DNA from 2 places in the Streptomyces sp. NPDC002809 genome. Region 2 is predicted to be linked to the other one. Evidence: riboswitches for the same ligand, from Rfam matches in the RefSeq annotation. Region 2 holds a riboswitch; the other holds the start of a gene.
What was found. Region 2 has a riboswitch for thiamine pyrophosphate ahead of thiO (glycine oxidase ThiO). Riboswitches for the same ligand answer to the same signal wherever they lie in the genome.
Positions count from the first base shown of each region.

Region 1 (5,761 bases), on a different contig from region 2:
TTGACAGAAACCCCTTGACCGATCGACCATGCGTCCATGACGGAACGAACCGATGCACTCCAACGCCTGCGCAGGGCCAACGAAGCCGCCGTACTCGGTGAGCTCCGCAGGTCGGGCGCGCTGAGCCGCGGCGAGCTGAAGGCACGGGTCGGTCTCTCCCGCACCACCCTGTTCGCGATCGTGTCCGACCTGCTCGAACGCAGGGCCGTCGTCGAGCAGCAGGCTCCCGACCCCGAGCAGCCGCGCGGACGCGGCAGGCCGGCCCTGGAGATCTCGCTCAACTCCCGTGGCGCCGAACTGATCGGCATCGATCTCCAGCGCCACCACATCCACGTGGTCGTGGCCAACTGCGCCCACGAGATCGTCGGCCGCCACAGCGCGCCCGTCCCGGCGGACAGCGGCGCGGCCGAACGGGCCGCACAGGCGATCCGCGCCGTCGAGGACCTGGTGCGGCGCGAGAACATCAGCCTCGCCCCCGTCGCGGGCATCGGCCTCGGCCTTCCCGGCTTCGTGCAGAACCCCGCCTCCGGTGACCCGCGCACCATGACGCCGTTCGCCGGCCATGTCGCCGAGGAGCTGGGCCGGCACTTCGACGCCCCCGTGCTCACCGACAACAACTCGCGGCTCGCGGCTCTCGCCGAGGTGACCTGGGGAGCGGCGCGCGGGATTGAGAACGCCGTCTATCTGCGCTGGTCGGAAGGGGTCGGTGGCGGACTCGTGGTCAACGGCTCGCTGGTCCACGGCGCCCATGGCACCGCCGGGGAGATCGGCCACACCAGCTGCGACCCCGAGGGAAAGCCCTGCCACTGCGGTGGCCGGGGCTGTCTGGAGGGCCTCATCTCCGTCCCCGCTCTGCTCGCCGCCTGCGCCGATCGCGGGGTGACGGCCGCGGACGCCGCGGAACTGATCGCGCTCGCCGCCGAGGGCCAGCCGGACACCGCGGAGGTGTTCCGGAGCGCGGCCGTCGTCGCGGGACGGGTGCTCGCCGCCCTCGCCGCCCAGGTCGACCCCGAGTGCATCGTCGTCTACGGGGAACCGGCCTCCCTCGACGCTCTCGTCCTCACACCGATCCGCGAGCAGCTCGCCGCGCTGTCCCTGCCGTCCGCGCCTCGCACCATCGAGGTACGCGGATCCACTCTCGGCGGCGAGGCTGCCGCGCTCGGCGGGGTGGCCCTGCTGCTCCGCACCACAGGCCAGGACCTCGCGGAACTCCTCGACCGCCCGGCCCCCGGCGCGGATGCCGGGGCCGGCCGGCCGCTCGACGGGGGGATCTCACGGTGAACGCCTGCTGCGGGCCCGCCCGCGAGAACACCGCGCCGGCCGCAACCACTCCCCCGGCGGACTTCCCCGTCCCCGCGCGACGCCCCGCCGACCTGCTCCGCGGCATGGTGGCGGTACCCGGCGGTCCGTTCCTGATGGGCGGCGAGGACGAGGACGCGTTCCAGGCGGACGGCGAGGGGCCGGTGCGGGAGGTGACCGTCGCCCCGTTCCGCATCGACGCGGCCGCCGTCACCAACGCCCGCTTCGCCGTCTTCGTCAAGGCCACCGGCTACCGCACCGAGGCCGAACTCATCGGCTGGTCCTACGTGTTCGGCTCCTTCGTCCCGCAGGAGGCCCGGCATGCCGTGCTGCCGGGCACCGTGCCCGGCGCCCCCTGGTGGCGCGCGGTCACCGGAGCGCACTGGCGCGCCCCCGAGGGGCCGGGCACCTCGATCGGCGACCGCCGTGACCACCCGGTGGTCCACATGTCGTGGCACGACGCGACGGCGTACGCCCGCTGGGCCGGCAAGCGGCTGCCCACCGAGGCCGAGTGGGAGAAGGCGGCACGCGGCGGACTCGTCCGGGCACGCTTCCCGTGGGGCGACGAGCTGACCCCGAACGGCCGGCACCGCTGCAACATCTGGCAGGGCGACTTCCCCGTACGCAACACCCGCGAGGACGGCTTCGCGGGCACCGCACCCGCCAAGGCGTACGCCCCCAACGGCTTCGGGCTCTACAACACCTCGGGCAATGTCTGGGAGTGGTGCGCCGACCGGTTCAGCGCCGACTGGCACGCCGAAGCCCGCCCGGAGACCCGCTCGGACCCGGCCGGGCCGCCACACGGCGAGAGCCGGGTGCTGCGCGGCGGCTCGTACCTGTGCCACCGCTCGTACTGCAACCGCTACCGGATCGCCGCCCGCACATCCAACACCCCCGACAGCACGACGGGCCACGGCGGGTTCCGCTGCGCGGTCACCCTCTGACCCCCCGCATCGCGAGTCGCGCACATCCGGCTATCCTGGCCGCCGCACCGGACACGGGGTGCCCCTCAGGGGGCTGAGAACACACCCGTCGAACCTGAACCAGTTAGCACTGGCGGAGGGATGTCTCATGTCATTGCCGTATGCCCAGGACCGGCACACAGCCGTCGAAGCACAGCCCGCATTCGACGGGCGCATGCCCACCGCCCCCGGCGACCTGCGCATCGAGGCGCACGGCATAGCCCCCGTACCCGAGGACCGCCGTTACGGCGGCCCCGGACGGCTGTTCACCGTCTGGTTCGCCCCCAACCTGACCATGACCGGGGTCTTCACCGGCACGGTCGGCATCGCGCTGGGCCTGGACTTCACCACGGCGCTCGCCGCCGTGGTGCTCGGAACGCTCGTGGGGGCCGCGCCCACCGCGTATCTGGGCACCTGGGGCAGCCAGACGGGTGCCGGTCAACTCCCGCTCGCACGGCTGGCGTTCGGCCGCGGTGTCGTACTGCCCGGCGCGCTGCAGTGGTTGTCGTCCATCGCCTGGGACGCGCTGATCGGCCTGTTCGGAGGGGACGCGCTGGCCCAGCTGTGCGGCTGGCCGTTCTGGCTCGGAGTGCTGGTCATGATGGCCGCCCAGGGCGCACTCGGCGTCCTGGGGTACGAGGTGATCCACCGGCTCCAGACGGTGATGACGTTCGCTCTGGCCGCCGCCTTCATCGTGCTCGCCACGAAGCTCCTGCACGGCGTCCAACCCGTCACCACCGGCTCGGTGCACGGTGCCGACCGGGCGGGCGCGTTCGTCCTGACCTGCACCATCGCGCTGAGTCTCGCACTGTCCTGGGCCCCGTACGCCAGTGACTTCAGCCGCTATCTGCCGCGCACCACGTCCCGGCCGCGCATGTTCTGGTGCACGCTGCTCGGCATCGGTGCCTCCTTCGTGGCGGTCCAGGCCCTCGGCCTGTGGGGGGCGTCCGTCTTCACCGATCAGACCGCGCGCGGCATCGACACACTGCTCGGCGGCGGCGCTCTCGGAGCGTTCGGGCTGCTCTCCGTGGCCCTCGCAGCACTGTGCAGCAACGCCATGAACGACTACAGCGGATCGCTGGCGTTGCAGACCATGGGGGTCCGCCTGCCGCGCCCCGTCGCCGCGGCACTCGCCGCCGTACTCGGTTTCCCCCTCGTGCTGTGGATGCACGCGGCCGACACCACGACACGTTTCCAGAACGTCCTGCTCCTCGTCGGCTACTGGATCCCCGCATTCGTCGCGATCGTCGCCGTCGACTGGACCGTCCGGGCGCGGTCCCGCAACGGTTCCCCCATCGACCTGGCCGACGAGAGCTCCCGCCGGCAGCCGTGGTGGCCGGCGCCGACCGCCTTCGTCCTCGGCTTCGCAGCGGCGACACCGTTCATGAACACCAGCCTGTACGTGGGTCCGGCCGCCGACGCGCTGCACGGGGCGGACCTCGCCTACGGCGTGGCGTTCCTCGTGGCCCTGGCGGTCTACACCCCGCTACGGCTGCGCCTCCGGCCCTGACGGCGCATGACATTTCGCCGCAGGGCCGGCTCCGCAGGCGGGCCTCAGGTCCGGTTTCGGGGCCGGAGCCTCAGCCGTTGGCCAGGGTGCGGCCGAGAAGGGGCAGCAGACGGTCCCAATGGCGTTGCAGCGCGGCAGGGTCGAAGGCATCGGTGTCGGACATGGTGAAGCCGTGAATCGTGCCGGGGTAGATCTCGGAGGTGTAGGCGACACCCGCGGCGTCCAGGAGCTGGTTGAGCTCGCCGAGGGTCCCGGGAGTCATGTCCGTCCCGGCGTGGCCGAAGTGGACCTCGCCGGTGAGACGGCTGAGGCTGCCGGGCCCGTCGGCGCCCACGGGGCCGTGGAATCCGGCGACAGCGGCCACCTTGCCCGGATGGGCCGCGGCGGTACGCACCGCCAGGAGGCCGCCTACGCAGTAGCCGGTCACCGCGACCGGTCCGGCGCCGACTTCGGGCCGGGCGGTGAGGAACCCGAGGTAGGCGTCGGCGTCGCTCAGGGCACGTTCGACGGTGTGCGCCTCGATCAGGGGCATCAACTGCTCGAACAGCTTCGCCCGGACCTCGTCCCCGATGTGCTCGGGAAGTTCGATCACCGGCGCCGGGCCGTTCCGGTAGAAGATGTTGGGGACGAGCACGTAGTACCCGTGCGACGCCAGTTCGCGGGCCATCTCCCGCAGCGCGGGCCTGATCCCGAAGCCGTCCGCGTACATCAGGACACCCGGGAACCGCTCGCCACCGTCGGGAAAGGCGGCGAAAGCGTCGGCGAGGCCGTCCGCCGTGGGAATGTGCAACGTCTTGCTGGGCATGAGCTCTCCTGTCGTGGTTGACGTGTCGAGTTCTGATCAACACGACAGGAGGCGGAGCCCGCGCGGCAGCGCCGGATCCGTGTTCCCGCAGCGGGCCGGTACCGGCCCGTGCGGCGCTCAGAGGAGCGCCGGGTAGCCGATCCGTGTGTGGCGCAGTGCCGTCCCGGTAGTCATCGCCTCACAACGTAGCCCACCGGCCGGAACCGATGCCAGGTCCCCGGACCCCCGCGCTGTTCCCACTCCACTGACCACTTCCGCACGGAGAGATACTGAGTACTATCTCAGTATGAGTACGTACGCACCAAGAGAGAGCCGCCGAGACCCGCGGTGGCCCGCCCCGGGCGTTGCTGGAGTACGACGATGAGCGCCCGCGACGACGAGGTTCCCGACGCCCGGTCACTGCTGAACTCGCTCGCCGAGGTGATCGGCCCACTGCTGGACCGTACGGCCGCGATCTTCGCGCGCCACCAGGTGCCGTTCTCCCAGGCCGATCTGCTGGTACAGATGAACGAGATGGGCGGACCGCGCCGGATGACCGTCCTCGCCCGGGCCCACGGGGTGGTGCCGCGAACCCTGACGTCCCTGGTCGACGGGCTGGAGAAGCGGGGACTCGCCACCCGCACCCCCGACCCCGACGACCGCCGGGTCGTTCTCGTCTCGCTGACGGAGAAGGGTGAGGCCCTGATGCGGCAGATCGACGAGACATCCGCACAGCTGGCCGACGAGATCTTCGCGCAGGTACCGGCCGATGACCGGGTGGCACTGGCGAAGCTGCTGTGCGGACTCCGCGTCCAGAGCACCCCTGGGGAACCGGAGTCATGACCGTCGGGAGCAACACGCCTGCGGTTGTCCTCACCAGGGCCCGGAGCCGACGGCGTTGGGCCGGTCTCGCCGTCGTGGCGTCGGCGCAACTCGTGGCCATGCTCGACGAGACGGTCATCAACATCGCACTGCCCTCCGCGCAGAAGTCGCTGGGCATGGCGTCTGCCGACCGCCAGTGGATCATCACGGCCTACACCTTGGCCTTCGGCAGCCTGCTCCTCTTCGGTGGCCGATTGACCGACCGTTTCGGCCCCAGGCGCACCTTCATGGTGGGCATCACCGGCTTCGCCCTCACGTCCGCCGTCGGCGGCAGCGCCACCGGCGGCGGCATGCTCATCGCCGCCCGCGCGTTGCAGGGCGCCT
Region 1 covers NZ_JBEOVJ010000014.1:35,389-41,149, reverse strand. The annotation lists gene ABT025_RS11905 (ROK family transcriptional regulator) at 37-1,281, shown strand; gene ABT025_RS11900 (formylglycine-generating enzyme family protein) at 1,278-2,243, shown strand; TPP riboswitch at 2,288-2,381, shown strand; gene ABT025_RS11895 (purine-cytosine permease family protein) at 2,371-3,771, shown strand; gene ABT025_RS11890 (dienelactone hydrolase family protein) at 3,842-4,576, opposite strand; gene ABT025_RS11885 (MarR family winged helix-turn-helix transcriptional regulator) at 4,937-5,398, shown strand; gene ABT025_RS11880 (MFS transporter) at 5,395-5,761, shown strand, end outside.
Region 1: another riboswitch for thiamine pyrophosphate. It lies ahead of ABT025_RS11895 (purine-cytosine permease family protein); the one in region 2 lies ahead of thiO (glycine oxidase ThiO).

Region 2 (5,761 bases):
TCGGCGACGGCCGCGTCGACCTCGGACTCGGCGTGGGTGGAGCGGCCGATGACCACGTCATCGCCGATGATCGCGCGTGCGGCCGGGACCGGCAGGTCGCCCTGGCCCAGGTGCAGCACGTCGGAACCGATGGCGTGGGCGACGTCGGCCCGGTCGTTGACCGCGAGGAGCTTGCCGTGGCGCTTGCAGGCGTCGGCGAAGACCGCGAGGTGTTCGAGTTCCTCGGCCGCCTCCATGCCCTTGTCGCGCAGCTGGATGATGTCCACGCCACTGGAGAGGACCGCGTCGAGGAACGCGGAGAGGTCACCCTGGCGCCGGCGGGCGTCCGTGCACAGGTAGAGCCGGGCATCGGACAGCAGCGCGCGAGGCGTGGACATGGTGCGGTTCCCCCCGGGGAAGGCGATGGCGGTGTTTCGGTGGCGCCGCGCGGGGACGCGGGCCGCGTCGTGCGGCCCGCGTCCCCGTGCGGCTGTCGGTCAGACGGCGAGCGCCTGGGCGCGGCGCTTCACCTCCGTGCCGCGATTCTCACTCAGCGCCTGCGCGGGCGTGCCCGGCAGGCTCGGGTCGGGGGTGAAGAGCCATTCCAGCATCTCCGCGTCGGAGTAGCCGTCGTCCCTCAGGAGCGTCAGGGTCCCCGAAAGGCCCTTGACCACCTTGTCGCCGTCGATGAAGGCGGCAGGCACCTGGAGCGCACGGTTCTCACCACGTCGTACGGCAATGAGCTGGCCGTCCTTGACCAGCTGGCGCACGCGCGTCACCTCGACACCGAACATTTCGGCGATGTCGGGAAGGTGGAGCCAGGCAGGGACGAGAGCATCGATCTTTGCGTCAATCTCGGTCACGGGGACAAGCGTGCCATCCCGGACCGACAGCCGGTACCCGGGGCCGCCCGTACGGGGGCCCGGATACGCCGTCAGAGCGTGGCCGATTTCAGGGGCACGGAGGGGTCCGCGACCCGCTCCGGGGCGAGCTCCGCCCCCGATTCGACGAGTTTGCGCCCCTGCGCCAGATCGCGCGGACGGCCGACCGCCAGTACGGCGACGAGCGCTCCGGCGCGCAGCCAGCACACCGTCCACGTGGGTTCGGCCGGATCGCCTCGCCACACCAGGGTGTCGGCCCCCGTGTGGTGGCCCGCGTACTGGACGAAGCGGCCGAACTGCTCGGACCAGAAGTAGGGCACGGGGTCGTAGACCGGGGGCTGCCCGTCGCCCTCCGGGGTGGCGGCGGTGACGGCTGCGGCGACGGTCCGCGGCCCCTGGAGGGCGTTGTCCCAGTGGTGGACGAGCAGCCGCTCGCCGTACCTGGCCGAGGGGAACGAGGCGCAGTCCCCGACCGCGTACACATCGGGGAGCGAGGTGCGCAGTGAGGCGTCCGCGGTCACCGATCCGTCCGGGCCGAGTTCGATCCCCGATCCGGCCAGCCAGCCGGTCGCGGGCCGGGCGCCGATGCCGACGACGACCGCGTCCGCCGGAATCTCGCGGCCGTCCGCCAGGACCACGTGACCGGCTTCGACGCGGTCGACGCGGACGCCGGTGAGGAGTCCGGCGCCGCTCTCGGCGTACCAGCCGGTCATGGGGGCCGCCACCTCCGCGGGCAGCGCGCCGGCCAGCGGGCGTTCGGCCGCCTCGACGACGGTGACCGTACAGCCGGCCGCGCGGGCCGCGGTGGCGAACTCGGCGCCGATCCAGCCCGCGCCGACGACCACGACATCGTGCCGCTGTTCGAGGACCGGACGAAGCCGTGCGGCGTCGTCCAGCGTGCGCAGGAGGTGGACGCCCGGGACGCCCTCGGTGCCTGGCAGCATCAGGGGCTCGGCTCCGGTGGCGACAACCAGGACGTCGTAGGGGACGGGCCCGTCCGGAGTGTCCAGTTCGTGGTCGCCCGCGCGCAGCGCGGTCACGTCGAGGCCGAGCCGCAGGGTGATGTCCAGCGCCTCGAAGTCGATGTCGAAGGCCGAGTCCTCGGCCTTGCCGAGAAGGACGGCCTTCGACAGCGGGGGCCGGTCGTAGGGCTGGTGCGGTTCGGCGCCGATCAGCGTGACGGGGCCGGTGAAGCCCTGCTCCCGCAGGGCCACCGCCGTCTGCACGCCCGCCATGCCCGCTCCGGCGATCACGACGCGGCGGCTCTGCCACGGCTCTGTCTGCTGTTGTCCGGTCTGCTCGTCCACCCGTCCACCTTAAGCAACTGACGGTCCGTCAGGAAGATGCCGCCCGGCTCGCCGTCACCGGACCACCGCGCCCGTGCCCCCGTTCGCGGCACCACCGGCTCCTCTTGCCGGTGGCGCGGGGCAGGGGTTTAGGGTAGCCGTGCACATCACTCGCGGGAGCCCGGTCGTACCGGGCTGAGAGGGAGGCTGGACGGCCTTCGACCGTACGAACCTGATCCGGGTCATGCCGGCGAAGGGAGGGGCTGGACGCCCATGCGCACACACCGTACGAACGGGTCCGACGTCCTTGTCATCGGGGGCGGCATCATCGGCCTGGTGACCGCCTGGCGGGCCGCGCAGCGCGGCCTGGCCACCGCGGTCGTCGATCCCGAACCGGGCGGCGGCGCAGCCCGGGTCGCGGCGGGGATGCTGGCCGCCGTCACCGAACTCCACTACGGCGAGGAGATGCTGCTCGGCCTCAACGTCGCCTCCGCCGCGCGCTATCCGGCGTTCGCGGCCGAGCTGGAGGCGGCGAGCGGACAGGACATCGGCTTTCGCACCTGCGGCACCCTGGCCGTCGCGCTCGACGCCGACGACCGCGCCCATCTGCGGGAACTCCACGCCCTGCACTGCCGCTCGGGCCTGGAGTCGGAGTGGCTCACCGGCCGGGAGTGCCGCCGCCTCGAACCGATGCTCGCACCGGGCATACGCGGCGGGCTGCGGGTCGACGGCGACCACCAGGTCGACCCGCGACGGCTGGCCGCCGCACTGCTGACGGCGTGCGAGCGGGCCGGGGTCGTCCTCCACCGCCAACGGGCCGAGCGGCTCTCGGTCACGGGCGACCGGGCCACCGGAGCCGTACTCGCCGACGGTACGCGGCCGGAGGCCGATCAGGTCGTGCTCGCCGCGGGCAGCCTCAGCGGCCGGCTCGCAGGGGTGCCGAAGCATGTCCTGCCCCCGGTCCGTCCGGTGAAGGGCCAGGTACTGCGGCTGACCGTGCCCACGACGTACGCGCCCTTCCTCTCCCGCACCGTGCGGGCCGTGGTCCGGGGCAGCCACGTCTATCTCGTGCCGCGTGAGAACGGCGAGCTGGTCATCGGCGCCACCAGCGAGGAGATGGGCTGGGACACCACCGTCACGGCGGGCGGTGTGTACGAGCTGCTGCGCGACGCGCACGAACTGGTGCCGGGCATCACCGAGCTGCCGCTCACCGAGACCCGCGCCGGTCTGCGCCCCGCCTCCCCCGACAACGCCCCGCTGCTCGGCCGCACCGCGCTGCCCGGCCTCCATCTCGCCACCGGCCACCACCGCAACGGGGTGCTGCTCACCCCCGTCACCGGGGACGCCATGGCGCAGCTGCTGGCGGACGGCGAGCTGCCCGAGGTGGCCCGCCCCTTCTCCGCCGGCCGTTTCTCGCCCGCCGCCGCCCCCGTACCTCAGGAGCAGCCCGCATGACCGAGCCCACCCCTCTCTCCGTCTCCGTGAACGGCGAGGCCCTCGCCGTCGCGCCGGGCACCACCCTGGACGCCCTCGTCGCCTCACTGACCAGCGCTTCCTCGGGCGTCGCGGCCGCCCTGAACGAGACCGTCGTGCCGCGCGGCCAGTGGCCGGCTGCCGCGCTCACCGACGGCGACCGGGTCGAGGTCCTCACCGCGGTCCAGGGAGGCTGACCATGTCCGACGACGTCTTCACCCTCGGCGGCACCGCGTTCGGCTCCCGGCTGATCATGGGGACGGGCGGGGCGCCCAGCCTGGATGTGCTGGAGCGGTCCCTGACCGCCTCCGGCACCGAGCTGACGACCGTGGCGATGCGCCGGCTCGACCCGACCGTGCAGGGCTCCGTGCTCTCCGTGCTGGAGAAGCTCTCCATCCGGGTGCTGCCGAACACGGCGGGCTGCTTCACGGCGGGCGAGGCCGTGCTCACCGCCCGGCTCGCCCGTGAGGCGCTCGGCACCGACTGGGTCAAGCTGGAGGTGGTGGCGGACGAGCGCACCCTGCTGCCCGACCCCATCGAGCTGCTGGACGCCGCGGAGACGCTGGTGGACGACGGCTTCACCGTGCTGCCGTACACGAACGACGACCCGGTGCTGGCCCGCAAGCTGGAGGACGTGGGCTGTGCGGCGATCATGCCGCTCGGCTCCCCCATCGGCTCCGGTCTGGGCATCCGGAACCCGCACAACTTCCAGCTGATCGTCGAGCAGGCTCGGGTCCCGGTGATCCTGGACGCGGGCGCCGGCACGGCGTCGGACGCTGCGCTCGCCATGGAACTGGGATGCGCGGCCGTGATGCTGGCGTCCGCGGTGACCCGGGCCCAGGAGCCCGAGCTGATGGCCGCCGCGATGCGTCACGCGGTGGAGGGCGGGCGGCTCGCGTACCGCGCGGGGCGGATTCCCCGCCGCCACTTCGCCGAGGCGTCGTCACCGACGGCGGGGCGGGCGGTGCTGGATCCGGAGCGCCCGGCGTTCTGAGTCCGGAGGCCCGGCCGGTGCGTGAGGCGGATCTCATGTCCCTGCCGGAGCACGCCTGGGCCCCGTGCCACACCCGTTCCGCGACGGCGGATCGCATGTCCCTGTCACGGCTCGGCTGCAGTTGGGCTCCGGGATCGCCCCGGCCAGTCGGCCGTGTCCGCGGTGGCTCGTAGACTCGCCTGCGTGGATACGACCCTCCAGGACCCTCTCGTCGGGCAGCTGCTCGACGGCCGCTACCGCGTCGATGCCCGCATCGCCGTGGGCGGCATGGCCACGGTCTACCGGGCCATGGACACCCGGCTCGACCGGGTGCTCGCCCTCAAGGTGATGCATCCGGCGCTCGCGACCGACGCCTCGTTCGTCGAGCGCTTCATCCGCGAGGCCAAGTCGGTGGCCCGGCTCGCGCACCCCAACGTGGTCGCGGTCTTCGACCAGGGCGCCCACGGGCAGTACGTCTACCTCGCGATGGAGTACGTCGCGGGGTGCACGCTGCGCGACGTGCTGCGTGAGCGGGGCGCTCTGCAGCCGCGGGCCGCGCTGGACATCCTGGAGCCGGTGCTCGCCGCCCTGGGGGCCGCACACCGGGCGGGCTTCGTCCACCGGGACATGAAGCCGGAGAACGTACTGATAGGCGACGACGGCCGGGTCAAGGTCGCCGACTTCGGGCTGGTCCGGGCCGTGGGCTCGGTCACGAACACCACCGGGTCCATCCTGGGCACCGTCTCCTATCTCGCCCCCGAGCAGATCGAGCACGGCACCGCGGACACCCGCGCCGATGTGTACGCGTGCGGTGTCGTGCTGTACGAGATGCTCACGGGCACCAAGCCGCACACCGGGGATTCCCCCGCCCAGGTCATCTACCAGCACCTCAACGAGGACGTCCCGCCCCCCTCCGCCGTCGTCCCCGGTCTCGCGGCCGAGCTCGACGAGCTGGTGGCGAGCGCCACCGCCCGTGACCCCGGGATCCGGCCGTTCGACGCGGTGGCGCTGCTCGCCGAGTCCCGCAGGGCCCGGGCCGGCCTCACCGACGCACAGCTCGACGCCGTGCCGCCGCAGGCCCTGGCCGAGGTGCACGACGACGCCGAGGACCGCACGAGCGTGATCCCCCGGGTGCTGCCGCCGGGCCAGGGCACCGCCCACCACACCAG
Region 2 covers NZ_JBEOVJ010000046.1:31,025-36,785, reverse strand. The annotation lists gene thiE (thiamine phosphate synthase) at 1-377, opposite strand, end outside; gene ABT025_RS24900 (Rv2175c family DNA-binding protein) at 477-842, opposite strand; gene ABT025_RS24895 (NAD(P)/FAD-dependent oxidoreductase) at 914-2,095, opposite strand; TPP riboswitch at 2,310-2,422, shown strand; gene thiO (glycine oxidase ThiO) at 2,420-3,601, shown strand; gene thiS (sulfur carrier protein ThiS) at 3,598-3,816, shown strand; gene ABT025_RS24880 (thiazole synthase) at 3,819-4,613, shown strand; gene pknB (Stk1 family PASTA domain-containing Ser/Thr kinase) at 4,797-5,761, shown strand, end outside.